Regions from separate parts of the Paenarthrobacter sp. FR1 genome, predicted to be linked through region 1. Evidence: riboswitches for the same ligand, from Rfam matches in the RefSeq annotation. Region 1 holds a riboswitch; each other region holds the start of a gene.
What was found. A riboswitch is a leader RNA that binds a small molecule or an ion and turns the genes downstream of it on or off. The one in region 1 is predicted to bind thiamine pyrophosphate.

Region 1 (5,926 bases):
AAGCCCAGGGACACAGCCCCATGCTGGTGGCGTGTGATCTTCAGCGCCCCAACGCAGTGACCCAGCTCCAGGTTGTTGGCCAGCGTGCCGGTGTCCCGGTTTTCGCCCCGCACCCCGGCGCTACTTCCGAGCTCGAGCATCCCGCCGGAGACCCGGTGGCCGTTGCCAAGGCCGGCGTCGAGGAAGCCCGTCAGAAGCTCCACGACGTCGTGATCGTTGATACCGCCGGCCGTCTCGGTGTCGACGCAGAAATGATGGACCAGGCCCGCCGCATCCGTCAGGCGATCATCCCCAACGAAGTCCTCTTCGTGATCGACTCCATGATTGGCCAGGATGCCGTCAACACGGCGATGGCCTTCGATGAGGGCGTCAACTTCACGGGCATCGTTCTGTCCAAGCTCGACGGCGACGCCCGCGGTGGTGCCGCGCTGTCCGTTGCATCGGTCACCGGTAAGCCGGTCATGTTTGCGTCCACCGGTGAAGGTTTGGACGACTTTGAGCTCTTCCACCCTGACCGCATGGCTTCGCGCATCCTGGACATGGGCGACGTCCTCACCCTGATCGAACAGGCTGAGAAGGCGTGGGACAAGGACGAAGCAGCCCGGATGGCGAAGAAGTTTGCCGACCAGGAAGACTTCACCCTGGACGACTTCCTGGCCCAGATGCAGCAGATCCGCAACATGGGCTCCATGAAGAAGATGCTCATGATGATGCCGGGTGCGCAGAACATCCGTCAGCAGTTGGAGAACTTCGACGAAAAAGAGATCGACCGCGTCGAGGCAATCGTCCGCTCCATGACGCCCCATGAGCGTGTGGCTCCCAAGATCATCAACGGTTCACGCCGAGCCCGTATCGCCAAGGGTTCAGGTGTCCATGTTTCCGAGGTCAACGGCCTGCTGGAGCGCTTCGCCCAGGCCCAGAAGATGATGAAGAAGCTTGCCCAAGGCGGCGGCATGCCAGGTATGCCGGGAATGCCCGGTCTTGGTGGCCCCGGCGGCGGACGCAAGAACGGTAAGAACGCTCCCAAGAAGAAGGCGCGTTCCGGCAACCCGGCCAAGGCGGCTCAGGAGCTGCGCGACGCGGAAACCAAGCGCGCCAACGCGGCCTCGGCAGCACCTACGGGTGCGGCGTTTGGCCAGGGCGCAGCGGACTTCGACCCGTCCTCCCTGAACCTTCCCAAGGGCTTCGACAAGTTCCTCGGAAAGTAGAACTTGCCTCCCGAGGGGTTGGAGTTCCGCCCCTTGGGATGTCAGAGCCGTGGAATAGGCTGAACCAATGCATAAGCAGCGCGTAGTCTTCGTTCACGGCCTGGGCAGTTTCGGTGCTGCGGCATGGCCGAAGCAGCATGGCATGGCCCTGGCTTATGACGCCCTGTTCCTCCGCCGGCACGGCTTTGATGCCGTTGCCGAACCACGGGAATCCAATGTGACGGCGGACGTCGCCATCCTGACCAATGCGTTGGTCGATTCCGGCGGCGGCCACATTGTCGCCCATGAACAAGGCGCCATTTCGGCCATGCTGGCCGCAATCGAGCGCCCCGACCTCGTGCACTCGCTGTCTTTGGTTGAACCGGCTTGCCTGTCATTGACGGCGGAGCTTCCTGCGACGAGTTCCCATCGGGCCCTCATGGAACCGCTGTTTGACGTTCGGAACCAACTCAACGATGCCGATTACCAACGCGAGTACTTCCGCCGGGCTTATTCGGCCGAAACGGGAGGGCTGGACACTCCGGAGGCGCGTCGTTCTGCTCGCAGGCTCAGGCTCCAAGAACCTCCGTGGGAGGCTCCGCTTCACATTGTTCCCGGTGTTCCCACCTTGGTGCTCACCGGCGGCTGGGAACCGCTGTACGAAGAGATTGCAGGGTACCTCCAGGAGACCGGCGCCCTCCGCCGTGTGGCGGCGGGCGGACACCGGCCCCAGGATTCAGTCGACGGCGATCACATCATCCGTTCGTTCGTCGCGGATGTGGGACGGGCAAGGTCAGTTCAGGCGTCCTGAAATATTGGCCGCCGGGGCCTTGGTGCTCTCCGGGCCCGAGGGGATTTCAAGTTCAGGCAGGTACACCTTCCCGCCTGATTCCAGGAACTCCCTGCTCTTTTCCCGCATACCGCTGTACATCCCGGCGATTGCCGCCTGCGATTCGGCCGAACCATACTCGTCGCGGATGTCCTGGCTAATGCGCATGGAACAGAATTTCGGCCCGCACATCGAGCAGAAGTGGGCGGTCTTCGCAGGCTCGGCGGGCAAGGTCTCGTCATGGAATCCCTCAGCTGTCACCGGATCCAGGGACAACGCGAACTGATCGCGCCAGCGGAACTCAAAACGTGCTTTGGACAGGGCATCATCACGCTCGCTGGCCCCTTGATGTCCCTTGGCGAGGTCGGCTGCGTGGGCGGCGATCTTGTAGGTAATCACGCCCGTTTTGACGTCATCCCTGTTCGGCAGCCCGAGGTGTTCCTTGGGTGTCACGTAGCAGAGCATGGCCGTGCCATAGCGGGCAATCTCGGTGGCACCGATGGCCGAGGTGATGTGGTCGTAGCCCGGGGCGATATCGGTGACCAGCGGACCCAGGGTATAAAACGGCGCACCCTTGCAGAGTTCCTGCTGGCGTTCCACATTTTCGCGGACCAGGTGGAAGGGGATATGCCCGGGGCCCTCCACCATGACCTGGACGTCGAATTCCCAGGCCCGCTGTGTCAGCTCCGCCAGGGTGTCCAGCTCGGCGAATTGCGCGGCGTCGTTGGCATCGGCAATGGAGCCGGGGCGCAGCCCGTCGCCCAGCGAGAACGAGACGTCGTACTGGGCGAAAATCCGGCACAGCTCATCGAAGTGTGTGTATAGGAAATTCTCCTGGTGGTGCGCCAGGCACCAGCCGGCCATGATCGAGCCGCCGCGGGACACGATGCCCGTGACGCGGTTGGCGGTCAGGGGGACGTACCGCAGCAGCACGCCGGCGTGGATGGTCATGTAATCCACGCCCTGTTCACACTGCTCGATCACGGTGTCGCGGAAGATTTCCCACGTCAGCTTGTTGGCTTCACCGTTGACCTTCTCCAATGCCTGGTAGATGGGCACCGTTCCGATGGGGACGGGTGAGTTGCGGATGAGCCATTCACGGGTTGTGTGGATGTCGTCGCCAGTGGAGAGGTCCATGACGGTGTCTGCGCCCCACTGGGTGGCCCACTGAAGCTTGTCCACTTCTTCGGCGATGGAACTGGTGACCGCCGAGTTTCCGATGTTGGCGTTGATCTTCACCAGGAAGGCCTTGCCAATAATCATGGGCTCGGACTCCGGGTGGTTGATGTTGTTGGGGATGATGGCCCGGCCGGCGGCCAGTTCGCTTCTGACCAGCTCCACATCGCAGTTCTCCCGCAGCGCAACGAAACGCATTTCCGGCGTCACGACGCCCTGCTTCGCGTAATGCATCTGCGTGACGGTTTTACCCTCGACGGCGCGGCGGGGCACCGGTTGTGCACCCTTCCACTCCGCCGATGCGGCTCCGCGCCGCACGGCCGACTTGCCGTCGTCGAGCAGGTTCCGGCCGCGGCCGGAATAGATCTCCGTATCGCCGCGCGCTGCGATCCACGGTGCCCGGAAAGGCTCCAACCCCACCACTGGATTGCTGCCCGGCCCGGCGGTGCGATACACCCGCAGCGGCGTGTTGGCCTGGCCGTTGGGGGAGGGTTCCAGGGCGATTTCCGTGACGGGGACGCGGATTCCGGCGTCATGGTCTTCAATCCATGCCAGCGAATGGGACCTGAGGGACTGCGTAACAGGCTCGTTTTGGGCAGGGGTGTGCTGTGTTTCTGTGGTGCTCAAGGATTACTCACTTCCTTCGCCGGCATTACCCGGACAGGTTCAACGGTCGCAGACTGCGTCAGTCCGATCTCAGCCCCTGCAGGGGCCCCCGTGTGGTCGTAGACGAAGCTACCACAGCGCCGAACGAGTACGCAGTCACATGGGCGCAGCAGGTTTCCGGTGATGACGGGCGGACTAGGCTTTTGCCATGGCCAGCATCATTGAATTCAGCGGACCTGTGCTCGTGGCTCGGGATAACGAGCGGCGCGGCATGTGGTCCGTGGACGGAGTCCTGACCTTCGAGCGCCCAGTGGCCACACCGGACAGGGTTGTGGATGGTTGGGTGCTGCCAGGCTTTGTTGACGCCCACTGCCACATCGGGCTCGGCGTCGGAGGGGCGGTTGACGAGGCGACCACGCTTGCCCAGGCCCAGGCGGACCTTGCCGCCGGAACGCTGCTGATCCGGGACGCGGGATCGCCCAGCGACACGCGCTGGGTCCAGCAGCGGACGGACTTGCCCCGCTTGATCCGATCCGGCCGGCACATCGCCAGGAGTCGGCGCTACCTCCGCGGACTGGGCCATGAAATTGAAGCGGACCAGCTCGTGGAGACGGTCCGAAAGGAAGCCCGGGACGGTGATGGCTGGGTGAAACTGGTAGGCGATTGGATTGATCGTGGCGTTGGCGACCTCGCTGCGTCGTTCCCGGCAGAGCTGGTCAAGGACGCCATTGCTGCCGCCCACGATGAAGGTGCCAGGGTCACGGCGCACTGCTTCGCGGAGGACACCATCGACGACATGCTCGATGCCAACATCGACTGCATCGAACATGCCACTGGCCTTCTGCCCCGGCACATTCCACGGCTGGTGGAGCAGTCGGTGCCGATCGTTCCCACGTTGGTCAACATTGCGACCTTTCCGGAGATCGCTGCCCAGGCAGCGCCGAAGTTTCCGGAGTACGCGGGCCACATGGTGCGCCTTTGGGAGCGTCGGCGTGAGCGGGTGCTTGAGGCATTCGAGGCCGGGGTCGCGATCTACGCGGGAACGGACGCGGGCAGCGTGATCAAGCATGGTCGGATCGCGGACGAGATGAGGGAACTGCACGACGCCGGCCTGCCGCCGTGGGCGGTGCTCGAGGCCGCCTGTTGGGGCGCCCGATCATGGCTGGGAGCTGAGGGCATCAGCGAAGGGGCGAGTGCCGACGTCGTGCTGTGCGCTGACGACCCGAGGCTTGAGGTGGCCACTGTCTGCGACCCCAAACACATCGTCCTTCGCGGAAGAATCATCCGTTAGGAATAAATTGAAGCTTCAAGTAATTTACGAGGGTAGGAAGGTGCCGATGCGCGGCCACCTCAGAACCGGGAGCTTCACATGACCACTTCATTCAGCCAGGATCTTCTGCCTGCCGAACTCACCATGGGCACCGTCATGCTCAAGGTTGGCGACATGAAGGTGATGAGCGACTACTACCAGCGGGCCTTGGGCCTGGATGTGGTGGCCGAGCAGGATGGCGGCCTGTATCTGGGGCGCGTCGGAAAGCCGGTTGTTCATCTTGCTCCCGCGGCTGGCCTCCAGGTTCCGGGGCGTGGCGAAGCGGGCTTGTTCCACACGGCCATCCTGTTCAAGGACCAGCCTTCCCTTGCCGCCACCATTGCTACCGCCGCCGAGTTTGAACCCCGCGCCTTCGCCGGCAGCGCAGACCACCTCGTCAGCGAAGCGTTCTACTTCACCGATCCCGAGGGCAACGGCATCGAGCTCTACTACGACAAGCCCCGTGAGCTGTGGCAGTGGGATGGCGCGAACGTGGTTATGGACAACGTTGCACTCCCGCCACAGCGGTTCCTGCAGGAGCACTTGAGTGAAGCTGCCGTGACCGGACAGCGCGAGGCGGCCGCCGGCGTCGGGCATGTGCACCTGCAGGTGGGTGATGTCGAGACTGCGCAAAAGTTCTATGTGGAAACCTTGGGTTTTGAGCGGACCGCAGGCTGGCATGGTCAGGCGCTGTTCGTCTCCGCCGGCGGCTACCACCACCATATGGCGATGAATGTCTGGAACAGCCGCGGTGCCGGACCCCGTCGGGACACGCTCGGGCTGGGTGAAGTGCTGATTGAAGTCCCTGGCGCTGATGAT
Region 2 (5,926 bases), 350 kb from region 1:
CCACGGCGCCGCCATGGACGAAATCGCAGAAACTGCGCATGTCAGCAAGCCGGTGCTTTACCAGCACTTCCCGTCCAAACGCGAGCTTTACATGGCCCTCCTGGACAGCCATCTGGCCACGTTGACGGATTTGATGCTCAGTGCTTTGAACTCCACTACGGACAACAAGGAGCGCGTCAAAGCCGTCATGCGGGCCTACTACAGGTTCATTGCCGACGACGACCAAGCCCACCGCCTGGTATTTGAATCGGACCTTATTAACGATCCCGATGTCAGCTCCCGCCTGGAGACTTTCAATAAGACGTTCGCCGACGCGGTGGCGCACGTCATCGCCGAGGACACCAAGCTTCCTCCCCTTGAGGCGCAGCTTTTGGGCCGCGGCCTGGCCGGAATGGCGCAGGTCAGCGCCCGGTATTGGCTTGAAACGGACGGAAACCTGGACCTCGATGTGGCCAGCGATCTGATCTATCGTTTAGCTTGGCGCGGAATCAGTCGATTCCCCAAAGAGTCCTAGGCTACAAATAGAGGACTGACTTAACACTTGATTGGCTTGGAGGCCTTGCTGTGGAAGTAAAGATCGGCATTCAGAACGTTGGCCGTGAAATTGTGCTCGAATCCGCCCTGGATGCCGATGCCGTAGCCAAGATCGTGGCCGAGGCCGTTACCAAGGGCTCGGAACTGCGCCTCACTGACGAGAAGGGCCGCCAGATCATCGTTCCCGGAAACGTTCTGGGTTACGTTGAGATCGGCGCCGAGGAAGTCCGCCGCGTCGGTTTCGGTGCACTCTAGCGTCTTCCCACCCCGCGTCGCCCGCTAAGGAGTCTTCATGCTTTCACTCGTCGTGGTGGTTCTCGCCACCGTTGCCACCGGCTTCATTGTGTGGGCGAATGACAAGCGGCACGGCAAGTATGGAATCGCATTGCCGGCAGGTGTCTCGGCGGCTGTCGGAACGCTGAGCTGGATCGCGTTCATCAGCGCCGGCTTGGGGTACCAGCCCGGCGCGACATGGGTCCCTTGGATCCTGCCGATCGTGCTGGGTACTGCCGCAGCTGCCGGCGTGGTGGTTTATCTGGGCCGGACGCGGACCAAGCACGATACCGCGGTGATGACCAAGGCCCTCCGGCTCTAGGCTCATACCCGGTCCCGCATCACGTCTACACGACAGCAATGGCCACCACCCCCAGGGGTGGTGGCCATTGCTTGTGGCGTTCAAGTCTTTTTCAAGCGGCCGGGTAACGCCCGGGCTCCGCAACGGCTTCAACCGCCGCCGCGGCTGCACTCACGGAGGCCGCGGCCGCGACGTCGCGCCGGGTCACCTGACCGCCGGCGTCATGTGAGACATAGCGCAAGTACACCCGGTTGTAGCGCCAGTCAAGATCCGGGTGGTGGTTTTGTTCTTCGGCGATCCGGCCAATCGCGGCGATCAATGCCAACGCCTTGGCCGCCGTCGAGGTTTTGTAGACAGTTACCAGGCCGCCGTGAAGTTTCCAATCCGGAAGGTCCCTGAGGGCGGCGTCGACCGCGGCTTGAGTCAGGTGGTCTGCCTGGTCGGCCATGATTGCTCCTTCGGCTAGAGGAACTCCGCCCGGCCTTCCATGGCCGAGGACGCGAGTGCGTGCTCCCGCCGCGGAATCCGGCCTGCCCGTTTGGCCAGCCTACCGGCGATGACAGCGTGTTTGAAGGCTTCGCCCATCTGCACGGGGTTCTGCGCACGGGTAACGGCTGTGGCCAGCAGGACGGCGTCACAGCCCAGTTCCATGGCAAGCGCTGCGTCCGAAGCGGTTCCAATTCCGGCGTCGAGAACCACCGGCACGGAGGCCCGTGACACGATGAGGTCGATGTTGTGCGGATTCAGGATGCCCAAGCCGGTTCCAATGGGCGAGCCGAGCGGCATGACGGCTGTGGCGCCAAGGTTTTCCAGCCGCAGCGCCAGGACGGGGTCGTCATTGGTGTAGGCGAAGACTTTGAAGCCGCGGTTCACCAGTTGCTCGGTGGCGTCCACCAGTTCAACGGCGTCAGGAAGAAGCGTGTGCTCGTCCGCGATGACTTCCAGCTTCACCCAATCGGTTTCCAGTGCCTCACGTGCCAGTTCCGCCGTCATGACGGCATCTTTGGCCGTGAAGCAGCCAGCCGTGTTGGGCAGCACCCGGATGTCGTTGTCCACCAAGAGCTGGAACAGCGAGCCGGCCTCAGCCGGCGAATAACGCCGCATGGCGACTGTGGTGAGCTCCGTCCCCGATGCCAGGAGGGCGGCTCCGAGGCCGTCCAGGCTGGGCGCCCCTCCCGTGCCCATGATCAGGCGGGAGCCGAATTCGACGCCGTCAATCACCAAGGCGTCTGTGCGGATTTCAGTACTTGCTGTGGTCATGGTTCAGCCTCCTTGGACTGCGGTTACGAGTTCGAGTTCGTCTCCGTCGGCGAGCGTCGTCGCCGACCATTGGCTGCGCGGCACAACTTCGGAATTACGCGCGACGGCGACACCCAGCTTTCCGCCGTCGGCTGCCTGTCCCTTGTGGTCCAGGACCCGGCCGGTGATGGAGCTGACCAGGGTGCTGACCGAGGCGTCGTCCGCCACTGTATGGTGGGCGCCGTTGAGTTTGATGTTCATACTGGTTCCTTGCTGGGAGCGGCTGCTGGCGTGGTTGTGTGGGGTTCCGGGAAGTTGGTCGCGAAACGGTCCGGCCGGAAGCGGGACCACCGGGAGTCCGACGAACCGCCGATCAGTTCGCCGACAATCCTGGCGGCTACAGGCGTGAGGAGAACACCGTGACGGAAGAAGCCTGTGGCTATGACCAGCCCCGCGATGTCCCCGCGTGAATCGGCCACGCGACCGAGCAGTGGAGCGTTGTCCGGGGTGCCTGGCCGGGCACGGGCCGTGGCCTCGAGCAATTCGAGCTCAGCCACTGCCGGAACCAGGACCTGGGCGTCCCGCAGGAGCTGGTAGACACCGCCGGCGGAGACTGCGTTGGACGTCGCCGACAGGGCATCCTCGCGCTGGGTCGCTCCAATAACGACGGTTCCGTCGTCCCTGGGGACTATATACACGGGCACCCCGCGGACCATGCCCCGGACGGTAGCTGTCACCAACGGCTGGAGGTGCGCCGGGACTCGAAGCCTGAGGATGTCGCCGTAGACCGGCCGCACCGGGAGGCCCGTGGCCTCGGGGAGGCCGAGCAAGTGCGCAGCACCCAGTCCGTTGGCCACCACTGTCTCACCCGCGAGGACTGTGCCTCCGGCTTCGAGTTCCACTCCGCAAACCCGGTTCCCATTCCACAGCACTCCGCGCGCGGAGTCGGCTACGGCGAATCCATGGTCGGCACCGGCCACCCAGGTGTCGTCGCCGGGCGAATGGGCGGCCAACCCCGCCAGCAGACAGTTTGCCAGTTTCCGGGGATCCACTTGGTGGTCGGCTGGAATGTCGAAGGCGCAGGAAATTTGGGGGCTGAGCAGGGGCTCGCGTTCCCGTGCCGCCCGCAATGCCAGCGGCTCGACGTCCAAACCAGCGGCGAGCTGCACCAACCGCAGATCGGCGAGCGCGCGACGGTCGGCGGCGTCGGCACCCACGGCGAGGGTCGGCGTCGTACAGTATCCGGTGCCTTCCCCGGCTCGGGGAAGGCCGCCCACGAAAGCCGGCCACAGACGGGAAGACTCGAGCATGAGCTCCAGAAGGTCTTCCTCCTGGTAGTGCAATTCGCTGACCGGTGCAAGCATTCCGGCGGCGGCGAACGTGGCGCCGGATGCCGGGGCTGGGTCGATGAGCGCCACTGAGCGGCCCTGCCGACGGACCTCGTGGGCTATCCCCAGGCCGATGATGCCTCCGCCGATGACGGCGACGTCCGCGCGAACTGTCGATGTGTTGCCTGGAGCGTGGCGGGATTCTGCCATTCGGTTCCTTCCCTACGCCGGTACTAGCCGGATCAGGTCAAGCGGTCGGCGCTGAAGCCCTCTCAGCCGGACAGTCATATGACGAAGGTCGCGGCTCCCGCAGTACGTGCCCAGTTTAGAGGAACTACTCTGGATTCCATGACCCAGCCTGAATCCCTCGCCTCAGCCCGCCTCTATCTGTGCACGGATGCACGCAAACGGCAGGGCGATTTTGAAGACTTCGTCGACGCCGCGTTTGCCGGCGGAGTGGATATCATCCAGCTCCGCGACAAGACCATCGAAGCGGCCGAGGAACTGGAAATACTGGCCGTCCTGCGCAGCGTTGCGCAGCGGCACGGACGACTCTGGGCCGTCAACGACCGCGCCGATGTTGCCAGTGTTTCCGCGGCTCCCGTGTTCCACATCGGGCAAAAGGACCTTCCGTTGAAGGTTGCCCGCACCTTCCTTCCCAAGCCCGCAGTGATCGGCCTTTCCACCCACACTCCGGAGCAGGTGAATGCGGCAATCACGGCCTCCCCCGGGAACGACGGCTTGGACTATTTCTGCGTTGGTCCGGTCTGGGCAACACCCACCAAACCGGGCCGGACAGCAGTGGGGCTGGACTTGGTCACATATGCCGCAGAAGCCACCAAGCGCGCAGACGAAACCACCCAGGTCGCCGTCGAGCTGCCGTGGTTCGCCATCGGGGGCATCGACCTCAACAACGTGGAACAAGTGGTGGCCGCAGGAGCCAGCCGGATCGTCGTCGTGCGCGCCATCACCGAGGCGGAAGACCCGACGGCGGCAGCCAAGTCGCTGCTCGAAGCCCTGGACGCCGGGTAGCGCCAACGCGGCGGGCAGTCAGGCGGTCAGTCCGAGTTCCGTCATTCGGCGCGCGTGCCTTTCGGCGAGCTCGCCGGTCAGTTTCCTCACCGCGGCCCGGGCGTCGCCGCCGTTCTTCAACGTTGGCCCCACCCTGGGGTGTTCCATTCCCACGCGTTGTGCCTGCGTCAGGGCTTCGCCTACCAACCGGCGGCCCCATAACGCCAGCCGGGAGGCCAGCCTCGGGTCATCGGCCAACGCCCGCCTCAACAGGACGCGGAGGACTTCGGTGGCTTGGTCGGGAGATGCCACCCGCTCAACGAACTGCTGCGTCCCGGCATCGAGGAACCCTGCAACAGCACGGTAGAAGTCCGAGGAAACGGTATCGATGACGTAGGCCTTCATCACGGATTCGAACCAGTCCCCCGGTTTGGTGCGCTCGTGGAAATGGTCAAAGGACCGCTGGAAGGGCAGCATGGCCTCCTCGGGATCGATCCCCATTTCGGAGAGTCGATCGCTGAGGAGGGCGAAGTTTCCGTAGGCACCCACGGCTATCTTGGCCAGTACCGACCGGTCATGGAGTGTGGGCGCGTAGCGGGAATCGAACGAGAGCCGCCCGAATGCGGACAACTCGCCATATGCCATGGCTCCGAAGAGCTCTGCTGCGAGTTGATCGGCCGAGGCGGGTGGGTCCGGTGAAGTGCCCATGGTCCAAGACTAACCCTGAGGCCTACTAGGCTGGCTCGAAGTGAGTTGGCAGCGAGGCGTCCCAAACGTGCCCCTGCCCTCACCTCGTACCCACCCCACTGAAGGATCATTAATGAGTCACCCGAGCTACCCGCCCTCGCCCCAGAACGATGCCGGAGCAGGAGTTCCGCAGATCCCCACCGCGCCCGTCGGCTACGGAGGCCAGTACCAGGCCGGGCCGCAGAACGATTTCCAACCCGGCCCGGGTTCAGCACAGTACGGGGCTCCAGGGTTTGGTGGTCCCGCCAAGTCCTTCCTGGTTACCTGGATTCTCTCCCTGCTCTTGGGTGGACTCGGCGTGGACCGCTTCTACTTGGGCAAGATCGGTACCGGCATTGCGAAGTTGCTCACGGCGGGCGGCTTGGGCATCTGGTCCATCGTGGACCTCATCATCACGCTCACAGGAAATGCACGCGATAAGCAAGGCCGTCCGCTGGCGGGGTATCCGGAGAACAAGAAGAAGGCCTGGATCATCACGATCGTCGTATGGTTC
Region 3 (5,926 bases), on a different contig from region 1:
TCCACCGTGGTGAGCCTCGCCGTCCTGATCTACGCCACCGGCCAAGGCATGGCTGACGGAGACCAGGAAGCGCCGGTCTCGATTTTCCACCCCACCTACCTGATCCTGGTGGCAGGCGTGTCCAACGCCTTCCTCACAGGCGACCTCTTCAACCTCTATGTCGGCTTCGAAATCCTGCTGACGGCAAGCTACGTGCTCATGACCTTGGGAGGGACGGGTCCGCGCATTCGTGCGGGTGTCACCTACGTGGTGGTTTCCGTGGTGTCCTCCGTGTTGTTCCTCGTAGCCATTGCCATGATCTATGGCGCCACCGGAACCATCACCATGGCGGACCTGGCCATCAAGCTCGCCGAACTGGACCAAGGCACGCAGAACCTCCTGCACGTGATGCTGTTGGTGGCCTTCGGCATCAAGGCCGCTGTGTTCCCATTGTCCTTCTGGCTGCCTGACTCCTACCCCACGGCGCCGGCGCCGGTCACCGCGGTGTTTGCCGGGCTGCTGACCAAAGTGGGCGTCTATGCCATGGTCCGCACGGAGACACTCCTGTTCCCGGGGGACACCCTTAACGTCCCCTTGATGGTGGTGGCGCTCCTTACCATGGTGGTCGGTATTCTGGGCGCCCTGGCCCAGAGCGACATCAAACGTCTCCTGTCCTTCACCTTGGTCAGCCACATCGGGTACATGGTGTTCGGTTTGGCGATGAGCTCGGTGGCGGGGTTGGGTTCAGCCGTCTTCTACGTGGCGCACCACATCACCGTGCAAACCAGCCTGTTCCTGGTCACGGGTCTCATAGAGCGACGTGGCGGCAGCTCGTCCATTGACCGATTGGGCGGCTTGGCCAAGTTGTCTCCGCTTCTGGCTTTGCTGTTCTTTGTCCCGGCAATGAACCTGGCCGGCATTCCGCCCTTCTCCGGGTTCCTGGGCAAGTTGGGTCTGTTGCAGGCCGGAGTGGAGTTGGGGACACCCCTGGCCATCGTGCTGGTGGTGGGCGGCGTAGTCACCAGCCTGCTGACGCTGCTGGCGATCGCCCGTGTGTGGAACAGGGCCTTCTGGCGGAAGCCCGAAGACGCCGAGTTCCCCGACCCCGTGCTGAAGGCTACCGGCAACGTCGGCGTGCTGCCCCGGACAATGGTGGGTTCCACGGCCGGCCTGGTCATATTTGGCGTCGCCCTGACGGTCTTCGCCGGACCGCTCTTCCAGGTGGCCGACGGTTCCGCCCGCATAATGCTGGACCGATCCGCCTATATCCATTCGGTCCTGGGCGATTCCGTCGAGGTGCCGCCCCTTGCACAAACGGATGAAGTGCAGACGGGTGATGCCAAATGAGCCGCAAACCGATTTCGTTCCGCACCGAACTGCCACTGCTCATCTGGTTGGTGATTGTCTGGGGCGCTCTGTGGCGGGATTTCAGCCCCGGCAACCTGCTGTTTGGTGCCCTGATCGCAGTGCTGGTGGCCAAGTTCTTCTACCTCCCACCCGTGGAACTGAGCGGCAGGTTCAACATCCTGCGCGCCATTCCCTTTGCCCTGATGTTCCTCGCCAAAGTTGTGGCAGCGAGCTTCGTGGTGCTGTACCTGGCGGTGGCCAAAGGCCCGAAGGTGCGCAGCGCCGTCGTCGCTGTTCCGCTGCGGAGCCATTCGGACCTCATGGTGACCGCCACCGGGCACGTCATTTCCCTGATTCCCGGCTCCCTGGTGGTGGAAGTGGACCGTTCAACGTCAACGCTTTACCTGCACGCGCTGAACATCTATGAAGAAGCCGACATCGACAAGATCCGGCAGGAAACCCAGAACATCGAAGCGGGACTGATCCGCATCATGGGTACTCGTGAAGAAGTCGAGGCGCTTAGGGCTGAAGCGCGTCCCGGCATGGAAGGGGCAACGCAGTGAAGGAATTCGTCCTGGTGGCCACGGCTGTCATCCTGAGTTTGGCTGCGGCAGGCGCGATTGTCCGCATCGCCATCGGACCGTCCCTGCTGGACCGCGTCCTGGCGTCCGACGTGCTGCTGGCCATTCTCGGCGCCGCACTTGCCGTGGATATGGCGATGAACCGGCACCTCAACAACCTGATGCTGCTGGTGGCCCTAGCGGTGATTGGGTTCATCGGCTCGGTGACGGTTGCCCGGTTCGTGGCCGAGCGGAGGGAACAGAACAATGAGTCCTGACGCCACCGGCGTGGACGCCGTCATTGATGTTGTTACCGCTGTGTTCTTGGTGGTGGGTGCCCTGATGTCCCTCGGCGCGGCCGTGGGCCTGCTGCGCTTCCCGGACCTCATGAGCCGCATGCACGCCGCCACCAAACCGCAGGTCCTGGGGTTGTTCCTCATGCTGGCGGCGATCGGCCTGCAGATGCGGACGTGGTGGGTATGGCCTGTCCTGGTGGTGGCGTGGATTTTCCAGCTGCTGACGGCCCCCGTCTCTGCGCACATGGTGGGGCGCTCTGCCTACCGCACCAAGCACGGGCACCGCGAGATGCTCACCAAAGATGAGCTTGAGGCCGTCGTCCAGCGGGCAGCAGCGGGCCAGGAACCCGCGAACGACCGCTGAACCGCCCATAAAAAAGCGCGGGCCCACCAAGGTGGCCCGCGCTTTGTTGTCCGGATGGTTCCTAGACGATGTCCTGGGATTTGGCGAAGCGTGCGATGGCACGCTGCGTGCCACGGCTGGCAAGGACCTGGATGAGGGTACTGACGAACGCGGAAATCAGTGCGAAGGTCAGGGCCGAGCGCAGGCTTGTTTCCATGTCATCGTTGCCTACGGGTGGCTTGTTGCCAGTGGCCTTTTCCCACCCTTTGTTGACGAGTTTGGTTCCGACGAAGCCTGCTCCGAGGCTTACTCCGGCACCCAGCAGCTTGAAGAAGAGGTTCATGTCCCCAGCCTAGCTGTAAAGGCCGGGGGAACACTGCTAGCGCCGGCTTTCCCGTTCCTTCAAAAACGCAGCCATGGAACCCTCCGGTGCCAGCACGGGGACCACAGCATGTTCGGCGGACCACATCGCCTCCACAGAACCAAACCCGTCGATTTCCTTCAGCAGGTAGTAGGTGGGCGGCATCAGCTGCAGGGTGCCGGCAGCCTCGGCTTCCAGGATTCCGTTCACAGGCATCCATAGGGATTGCCACGCTTCCGTGGTTTGGTGCTGCGGCTCGGCTCCCGGCGAAGGCTTGGCGACGTAGAAATACGTATCGAAGCGCTTGGGCATGTCCGTAGGGGTGATCCAGTTGGCCCAGGGACGGAGATCCGAGGCGTCGATGCTCAGGCCGGCTTCCTCCTGGACCTCCCGGATGGCAGCTGTGAGTACCATTGCTGCAGCGTCCGGATCCGTGCCGATGGAGCTCTGGTGCCAGTCCGCCGCGTGGGCCTGCAGGAGTTCGGTGGGGTAGTCCCACCCGGATTGATCCGCGGCGTCCACCCGTCCTCCGGGGAAGACCACCATCCCGGCAGCGAAGTCCATGGTGCTGACCCTGTGCTGGACGAAGGCCTCGAGCCCGTCCGCGGTGTCGCGAAGCAGGATGACGCTGGCAGCAAGCCGGGGTTCGGGCACGGGTTTGGTTCCTGGAAGTCCTGAGCCGGGAATGTCCGTCATGAAAATGTGCCCCTTTGCTGCGGTCGGATCTGCTGGTCCATTCTCGCAGGATTGTGACCGGGCCCCAGCGCCGGCCACACGCGCAGGTGTAAACTGAACCAGCCCATCAGGGCAGATTGATAACGACAGGGGAGCGCCGCCGTCGAATCCTGCAGGAATGCGGGAGACGCGAGGGCGCTGAGAGTGCGGACAGCCGCAGACCCTCGAACCTGATCCGGTTAGTACCGGCGCAAGGGAGTCGAGCTTCTCAGAGTGTCCGGATCCGGGCGGCGCAGGCCGGCTGGGGAATCCGGGGAGCACTTTCCCCTCCTGTACCTCAGGAGGCAGAAAAATGACCACGGTAAACGTGAAGAAGACCAGTTATAGCTGGCGTGTTGTAGACATCGTGGTGGCGGCCCTTATCGCCATCGCCGGCGGCGTGATCTTCTGGGCATGGTCCCAGGGCGCCGCACTCGTATCCATTCCCATGAACGCGACGTATCCGCCGCTCACCGGCCTGATCGCCGGTGGCTGGATGATCCCGGCGGTCTTGGGCATGCTCATTATCCGCAAGCCGGGTGCGGCACTGTTCTGCGAAGCCGTGGCAGCCACGGGTGAGCTCATTATGGGTTCGCAGTACGGCACCACAGTGCTCATCTCGGGCATCCTCCAGGGCCTCGGCGCCGAGCTGATCTTCGCCGCGTTCCGCTACAAGAAGTTCAACCTGCCCACGGCACTCCTTGCCGGTGCCGGTGCTGGCCTTTTCTGCGGCCTCAACGACTCCTTCCTGCCTTGGGGTTGGAACATCGCTTACGAAGCCATCGACAAGCTGGCCTACATCACTTTCACCACCATCTCCGGCGCGATCATCGCAGGCGCACTGTCATGGGTCGCCACCCGCGGTTTGGCCAAGACGGGCGTCCTGAGCTCCTTCGCGTCCCGCAAGGCCGCTTCGGAGCCAGTCTTCAGCTGATGCCCGCCACCAACAGCGGCGCTGTCAGGCCTGCCGCCATCTCGGCCGAGGGCTGGGGTTGGCGGCACGCCGGTCGGGCCAAGCCTGCCATTCAAGGCCTTGACCTCAGGATCGAACCCGGGGAGCGCGTACTGCTGCTGGGGCCTTCAGGCGCCGGCAAGTCCACGCTCCTGCACGCCCTCGCCGGGGTGCTGGGTGACGAGGAGGACGACTCTGACGAGACCGGCTCCCTGCTGATCGACGGCGTCACTCCCCGCGAGCAGCGAGGCCGCGCCGGCCTGATGCAACAGGATCCGGAAACGCAGGTGGTCCTCTCGCGGGTGGGTGACGACGTCGCCTTCGGTGCCGAGAACCTGGCCGTACCGCGGGACGAGATTTGGTCCCGCGTCCATGAAGCGCTCGACGACGTCGGGTTGCGTACCGCAGCAGGCGGCGGCTTGGCGTTGGATCACCCGACGGCGGCACTCTCCGGTGGGCAGAAGCAGCGCCTTGCGCTGGCCGGCATCCTGGCGATGCGGCCCGGGCTGATCCTGCTGGATGAACCTACGGCCAACCTCGATCCTGCAGGGGTGTTGGAGGTCCGCGATGCCGTGAAGCGCTGCGTGGACAAGACCGGCGCCACGTTGGTGGTGGTGGAGCACCGGGTGTCTGTGTGGAAGGACCTGGTGGACAGGATCGTGGTCCTGCAGCCGGGTACCGGCTCAGAAGCCGGTACGCCGGGCGTCCTCCTGGACGGCCCGCCGGACCACGTCCTATCCGAGGCCCGCACCATGCTGATGGGTGCCGGCGTTTGGGTTCCGGGGTATGTCCCGGCAACCCGCGCCCGCCGCAACGAACCCCGGACCGCCCAGCTCCTCCTTGCGGCGCAGGACCTCTCAGTTTCACGGGAGAAACCACGCAGGAAGGGCTTCAGGACCATCCCGCCGGTTCCCGTGCAATCCGGCATCAGTGCCCAGGTCCGGGCAGGCCAGGCGCTCACCATCACGGGTCCCAACGGTGCCGGAAAGTCCACCTTCGCGCTCACGTTGGCCGGTCTTCTGGCGCCGGTGGATGGCACGGTGAGTGCCGCCGTCGAGCTTTCAGAGGGAGTGGGCATGGACCCCTTCAAGTGGAAAGCCGAGCAGCTGATTTCCCGTATCGGAACCGTTTTCCAGGAGCCGGAGCACCAGTTCGTCACGGGCAAGGTCCTGGACGAACTCATGTTTGGCCCGAGGCACCTGGGCCATGGCGAGGAACGCGTGGACGAACTGTTGGAGCGGTTGCGCCTCACCCATCTGGTGGACGCCAATCCGTACACCTTGTCCGGCGGCGAGAAGCGTCGGCTCTCGGTGGCCACCGTGCTCGCGGCGCATCCGAAGGTCTTGGTGCTCGATGAGCCGACGTTTGGCCAGG
Region 4 (5,926 bases), on a different contig from region 1:
CAGGTACTGTGCGTTGGAGTCACGACCGTTGCGAGTGGAACTCGCGCCTTTTTTGTGTGCCATGTGAAATGCCTGCCTCTAAATTTCTGGGGAAACTGAAAAACCTGAACAGCGGGTAACGAGAGTTACGCGATGCTGGTGATCTTGATCTTGGTCAGTTCCTGACGGTGACCCTGACGCTTCCGGTAGCCGGTCTTGTTCTTGAACTTCTGGATGACGATCTTCGGACCACGGAGGTCCTCGAGGATCTCAGCCGTAACCTTGACGTTGGCCAGTTCCGCAGCTGCGGAGGTGACCTTATCGCCGTCTACCAGGAGCAAGGCGGGCAGCTCAAGCGTGCTGCCGGCTCCACCGGGGACGCGGTTAAGCGTTACGTAGTCTCCAACGGAAACTTTTTCTTGGCGGCCGCCTGCGCGGACAATCGCGTACACCACTTGGGTACTCACTTCTCTCGACGTTTATAACTAAATTTGCGTGCGGAACCTTGAACCGGAATCAGGCTTGGTTCGCGCTGTGCCTCAACGCCGTGGACTTCTGATCGAAGTCCGCGAGTCATCCCATGAACAATTCCAAGGGGCATAACCCAAGTGTTGGCGTAAGCACCGAAGATCAAGATTACGCTAGTTTGACCTTCAGCTGCAAATGAGGCCGGGTCCGGAGGCTACCACGTGACTTGCGTCACCAGTTGTAACGGACTCTCCCGGCACCGTGCCCATACAGCCTACAGGGTTTGGGCGCGATTAACGCGATTTCGCTCGCGACGCGCGGTGGCGGCCTCGAAAACGCGCTTCAGAAAGTTCCGGCGGACCTTACGCGAACAACCGCGGAGCGTCGAAAAAGGCAGTCTCATAGCGGCAGGACTGCACGAACGCCTCCACCATGGCGTCCCGCTCACCGTCAGATGCTTCCACAGCGGCGCTATCCGTGAAGTTGATCGCTTTTCTGGTGGCCTCCGCAAAATCCTCGTCCGAGTACGTCCTCAACCAGTCCGCGTAGGCATGGTTGGCAGGGGCCCCGGCATCGACGTAGGCGGTGTGGAGCTGTTGGCCGACTTCCGCATACAGCCAGTAGCAAGGCAGAATCGCCGCCAGAATCACCGCGTAACTGCCGGAGGCCGAGGACGCCAGCAGGTGGTCCACATACGACTTGGTGACGGGGCCCGTGACCGTGGACGTCTCACGGGAGCCCAGCCAGTTCCTGTGCAGTTCCGATTCAACTTCGAGGCATTGCTGGGAGGCCTTTGCCCAGAACAACTGCTCCTCCTCCGTGGGTGCTAGGGCTCCAGCGCGTGCCAGTACCCGGGAGTACCCATTGAGGTAGATGGCGTCCTGGGCGAGGTAGTAGTTGAACCAGGGCTCGGGCAGCGCCCCTGACTGCAACTCCTGAATGAACCTGAGGGAGTAGATCGCCTCGAGCTCCGGTGTGGCGTGGTTCCACAATGCGGCGGCGAAGGCGCCGGGCTTGAGTCCTTGCTGGTGGTGGAAGTGATGGACCGGGCCGCTCCCCTGCCCCACCTCGAGGGCGTCAGAGCTCATCAGGGCCTGGAGCAGCCACGGCTTCACCTCCCTAAGGGAGGCCTCCCAGTCACCAGTTCGGGCCTGGACAGTGGCCAGGGCCGAGGACAGGGAGCAGCCGGTGCCGTGGCTGTTCTGTGTCTCGACCCGGGGCCCAGCAATCTCGACCACATCCTGCCTCAACAGCCCGCTCGTATTCACCAGCGCGTCGGGGCATTCCGAACCCGCCAGGTGGCCGCCCTTCACCAGCACGGTGTTTCCGCACTCGGCGGCCAGTCGCTTGCCTTGGTCCAGCGCCGAGGACCAATCGGGTGCCTCGGGCTCCCCCAGCAGCATGGCCAGTTCAGGAAGGTTGGGTGTGATGAGGTCCGCCAGCGGCAAGAGCGAACGCAGGGCTTTCTCAGCAGAATCACGCAGGAGGCGGTCGCCACTGGTGGCCACCATCACCGGGTCAAGGACCACGACGGCGGGACGTACCTCTTCGAGCCACCGGCGGACCTCATCGATCACCGCCGCGTCCCCAAGCATTCCGATCTTGACGGCATCGATATCGATGTCGCTGCTGATGGCCTCCAACTGCTGGCGCAGGAACTCAACCGGAGGTACGTGAACGGCATGGACCCCCATCGTGTTCTGCGCAGTCAGGGCGGTAATGGCAGCCATCCCGTACCCGCCGTGGGCTGCGATGCTCTTCAGGTCGGCCTGGATGCCGGCCCCGCCCGAGGGATCGGAGCCGGCGATGCTCAACACCCGGGGCGTTGCCCTGCTCGAGGTCACCAGAGGGTACACAGGGGAGGACAATAATGCAGTCATGAGGACATCCCTTCGCCGGTGCTAACCGGACAGGTTCAACGGGTTTGGATCTCAGCCCGGCCCTTCGCCCGGCACCCCGTGTCAGTTCCCCAGCCTAGCCGGGAAGCACCAAAGCCCGGGAACCCTGCCACCGTGAGGACTGGATATGACTGCGGTTTGCTCAGCGTGCGGAAAGCAAAGGGCCCCGCACCAACCGTCTCTTGGACGGTCAGCGCAGGGCCCTCGGAGTGCTTCAGGAGGTTAGAGCTCGGAAGCCGGCACCCCGACGCCAAGGATGATGGGCTCATCCGATGGTGCCTTCTTGGCCGGTTCCACGGACGCCTTAGCCTCGTGGGCCGCTCCACCAGCCGCCGAGGCAGTCACCTCGTGGTGCTCCACGCTCGTCTCATTGGCAGCGCCCTGTGCCCTGCTGGCACTGCGGTTACGGCGGCCACGACGACCCCGTGGCGCCGAATCACCATGGGCATCCTCAGCGCCGGACGCCGGAGCAACGGCCGGCGCCTGGACGGCAACCGGCGCTGTTTCTTCCTCGGGTGCCGAGGCTGCTCCAAGGTGGGAGAAAGCCTCGGCCAAGAGATCCAGGCTCATGGCAGGTTTGGCGGCTTGCGGTTCCTCGTGGTGTTCCACGAACGGAAGGGCAACCTCTTCCCCGCCAAAGCGGAGAACCGGGGTGGGCCGCGCTTCACGGACAGCTGCTTCGTGGGCGGCGGCATCCTCTGCTGATCCGGTGGCACCGGACGGGGCAGCTTGTTCGTGGTGTCCGGCTGACTTGGCCTGCTCTTCAGCGCGGTGGAGTTCGTCGTCGTGCAGGTGGGCCGCATGCGCCGCAGCGGCAATCGTGGCCAGCGCCGCCCTGGTTGCCTCGGCTTTGGCCTTATGCGCCGGATCCTGGGTTTCCGTATGCGTGGAAGGTGCTGCCGGGGTGGACGCCGTCGTATGGACCGGAGCGGGTGCTTCGGCGGTGGCCTGTCCCCCGCCCTTACCGCGGCGGCGCTTGCGTTCCGTGCGGGCAGCAGGCTGCTGGGCCTCGGGGTGCGGCCGGTGGTGCTCGGCGGCCACCACGTTGGCGCGGCGGTGCTCCACGGGCTCGTCGTGCGTTACGACGCCACGGCCGGCACAGTGCTCGCACTGCTCACCGAAGACCTCCAGGAGGCCTGTGCCCATTCGCTTACGTGTCATCTGGACGAGGCCCAGCGATGTCACTTCAGCTACCTGGTGCTTGGTACGGTCGCGGCCAAGGCACTCCACCATGCGCCGAAGAACGAGGTCACGGTTGGATTCCAGGACCATGTCGATGAAGTCGATGACGATGATGCCGCCGATGTCGCGCAGGCGAAGCTGGCGAACCACTTCCTCGGCCGCTTCAAGGTTGTTCTTGGTGACCGTTTCTTCGAGGTTTCCACCGCTGCCGGTGAACTTGCCCGTGTTCACGTCCACCACAGTCATGGCTTCGGTACGGTCGATGACCAACGAACCACCGGAAGGCAGGAAGACTTTGCGATCCAACGCTTTGTGAATCTGCTCGTCGATGCGCCATGCCGAGAAGATGTCTTGGTCCTTGGTCCACTTCTCAAGGCGACCCACCAGGTCAGGGGCAACGTACGTCACGTAGGCCTCGATGGTGTCCCAGGCGTCGTCACCGGAGACGATCAGCTTGGAGAAGTCCTCGTTGAAGACGTCGCGGACCACCTTGATGGTGAGGTCCGGCTCGCCGTACAACAGCTCAGGTGCCAGGACCTTGGTGGACGAGGCCTGGCCTTCGATGCCTTCCCACTGTGCGCGCAATCGGTTGATGTCGTGCGTCAGTTCTTCTTCCGACGCACCTTCAGCGGCCGTGCGGACAATGACGCCGGCGTTCTCCGGCAAACGGTCCTTCAGGATGCGCTTGAGGCGGTTACGTTCAACGTCGGGCAGCTTGCGGGAGATACCGGTCATGGACCCACCCGGTACGTATACCAGGTAGCGGCCCGGCAGGGAGATCTGGCTGGTGAGGCGGGCGCCCTTGTGACCCACGGGATCCTTGGTCACCTGCACCAGGACGGAATCGCCGGACTTCAGCGCGTTCTCGATCCGGCGCGGCTGGCCTTCAAGGTTGACGGCGTCCCAGTTCACTTCGCCGGCATACAGAACGGCGTTGCGACCACGTCCGATGTCAACAAAGGCAGCCTCCATGGACGGCAGCACGTTCTGGACCTTGCCCAGGTAGACGTTGCCGATCAGGGAGTCCTGCTGGGTCTTGGACACGAAGTGCTCGGCAAGCACACCGTCTTCCAGGACGCCGATCTGGATTCTGTCGTCGCGCTGGCGGACGATCATCTGGCGGTCCACGGACTCGCGGCGCGCCAGGAACTCGGCCTCGGTGATCACCTGGCGGCGGCGTCCGGTTTCGCGGGATTCGCGCCGACGCTGCTTCTTGGCTTCAAGCCGGGTGGAACCCTTGACGCTGGCAACCCGGTTGGAGGGTGCGGTCTCGGTAATAGGCCGGGGTGCGCGGACACGGGTAACCGTGTTGGGCGGATCATCGTCCGAGCCGCCGGTAAGTTCAAGATCCTGGTCTCCACGGCGACGACGACGCCGGCGCCGGGAGGTAACGCCTTCTTCGAGGGCTTCGGCGGCGGGGGCTTCCTCGTCCTCCGGCTCGCTTCCGTCCTCGGCTTCGTTCTCTTCACGCTCGGTTCCACGGCGGCCACGGCGGCCACGGCTCCGGCGACGACGGCGGCTGCCAGCATCCTCCAGTTCGCCGTCAGCGCCGGTTTCGGCTTCGTCTTCAGGCTCTTCGGCCTTCTCTTCCACGGGCGCAACGCGCGGAACCGTGGTGAGGTCCGGGGCTTGGAAGATCATGGACGTAATGGAGACCGGCTCAAGGAACAGGGACGTCGATCCCGCGGGCGCAGCTTCCTCGGCCGGTGTCTCTTCAGAGGCGGGCTCTTCGGCCACTACCTCAGCGGCAATGGCTTCAGGCTGGGAGGCTTCAGGCTGGGAGGGCACATCCGGCGTCGTGGTTTCTTCCACGGTTTCCACTGCGGCGGGTGCCTCGGCAACGTCAGCCTTGGGCTTGGCAGTACGACGACGGCGGACCGGCTTTTCAGGGGCAGCGTCGGCGGCAGTTTCGGGCTGGGCCTCCCCTGCCGCGGCAACCGGACCAGCGGCGGCCTCATCACCCAGGCCTGGCAGCGGCTCGGCAGGCTCTGCCTTCTTCCGGGAACGAGTGCGACGCGCGGGAGCGACTGCGGGCTCCGAGGCTTCAGCGGCCGGGGTCTCGGACGCCGGAGATTCGACGTCCGTCACTGCAGCGGCTTCTGCCTTGGGCGCAGCCTTGCGCCGGGTCCGGGTGGTTTTCTTTGGCGCTTCCGCGGTTTCCGCGGGAGCTGCCTCGTCATTAACGGCTACAACCTGGTCATTATCCATATGTGGCAACACTCCTGCCCCAGCGACGCCGCCACATCCGGCGCCCAGTGGGGCAAATATTGTCAAAACCCGCGGGCGTTGACAGAAGTCGGTAGTATGCCTTCCGGTTCGCACCATCATTGGGGTGCGGCAGCCCTGGAAGGCCGGCGCCTTTATTCTGAAACCCGTTGTTCTGCTGCCACAACCAGGTG

Region 2: it holds a riboswitch for thiamine pyrophosphate, as region 1 does, so the genes downstream of both, thiO (glycine oxidase ThiO) here and thiC (phosphomethylpyrimidine synthase ThiC) in region 1, are expected to answer to the same signal.
Region 3: it holds a riboswitch for thiamine pyrophosphate, as region 1 does, so the genes downstream of both, ACR30Z_RS16095 (ECF transporter S component) here and thiC (phosphomethylpyrimidine synthase ThiC) in region 1, are expected to answer to the same signal.
Region 4: it holds a riboswitch for thiamine pyrophosphate, as region 1 does, so the genes downstream of both, thiD (bifunctional hydroxymethylpyrimidine kinase/phosphomethylpyrimidine kinase) here and thiC (phosphomethylpyrimidine synthase ThiC) in region 1, are expected to answer to the same signal.

Annotation. Positions count from the first base shown of each region.
Region 1 covers NZ_JBPFSF010000001.1:17,204-23,129, reverse strand. The annotation lists gene ffh (signal recognition particle protein) at 1-1,208, shown strand, start outside; gene ACR30Z_RS00125 (alpha/beta fold hydrolase) at 1,276-1,998, shown strand; gene thiC (phosphomethylpyrimidine synthase ThiC) at 1,981-3,819, opposite strand; TPP riboswitch at 3,814-3,921, opposite strand; gene ACR30Z_RS00115 (amidohydrolase family protein) at 4,007-5,089, shown strand; gene ACR30Z_RS00110 (VOC family protein) at 5,168-5,926, shown strand, end outside.
Region 2 covers NZ_JBPFSF010000001.1:371,533-377,458, forward strand. The annotation lists gene ACR30Z_RS01665 (TetR/AcrR family transcriptional regulator) at 1-514, shown strand, start outside; gene ACR30Z_RS01670 (DUF3107 domain-containing protein) at 565-789, shown strand; gene ACR30Z_RS01675 (hypothetical protein) at 827-1,129, shown strand; gene ACR30Z_RS01680 (4a-hydroxytetrahydrobiopterin dehydratase) at 1,221-1,556, opposite strand; gene ACR30Z_RS01685 (thiazole synthase) at 1,571-2,368, opposite strand; gene thiS (sulfur carrier protein ThiS) at 2,372-2,608, opposite strand; gene thiO (glycine oxidase ThiO) at 2,605-3,885, opposite strand; TPP riboswitch at 3,877-3,996, opposite strand; gene thiE (thiamine phosphate synthase) at 4,024-4,707, shown strand; gene ACR30Z_RS01705 (ferritin-like fold-containing protein) at 4,726-5,394, opposite strand; gene ACR30Z_RS01710 (TM2 domain-containing protein) at 5,507-5,926, shown strand, end outside.
Region 3 covers NZ_JBPFSF010000008.1:133,630-139,555, reverse strand. The annotation lists gene ACR30Z_RS16125 (Na+/H+ antiporter subunit D) at 1-1,326, shown strand, start outside; gene ACR30Z_RS16120 (Na+/H+ antiporter subunit E) at 1,323-1,889, shown strand; gene ACR30Z_RS16115 (monovalent cation/H+ antiporter complex subunit F) at 1,886-2,164, shown strand; gene mnhG (monovalent cation/H(+) antiporter subunit G) at 2,154-2,546, shown strand; gene ACR30Z_RS16105 (DUF4235 domain-containing protein) at 2,608-2,868, opposite strand; gene ACR30Z_RS16100 (NUDIX hydrolase) at 2,905-3,582, opposite strand; TPP riboswitch at 3,700-3,836, shown strand; gene ACR30Z_RS16095 (ECF transporter S component) at 3,914-4,534, shown strand; gene ACR30Z_RS16090 (ABC transporter ATP-binding protein) at 4,534-5,926, shown strand, end outside.
Region 4 covers NZ_JBPFSF010000006.1:270,281-276,206, forward strand. The annotation lists gene rpmA (50S ribosomal protein L27) at 1-63, opposite strand, end outside; gene rplU (50S ribosomal protein L21) at 126-434, opposite strand; gene thiD (bifunctional hydroxymethylpyrimidine kinase/phosphomethylpyrimidine kinase) at 810-2,327, opposite strand; TPP riboswitch at 2,318-2,416, opposite strand; gene ACR30Z_RS14100 (Rne/Rng family ribonuclease) at 2,568-5,735, opposite strand.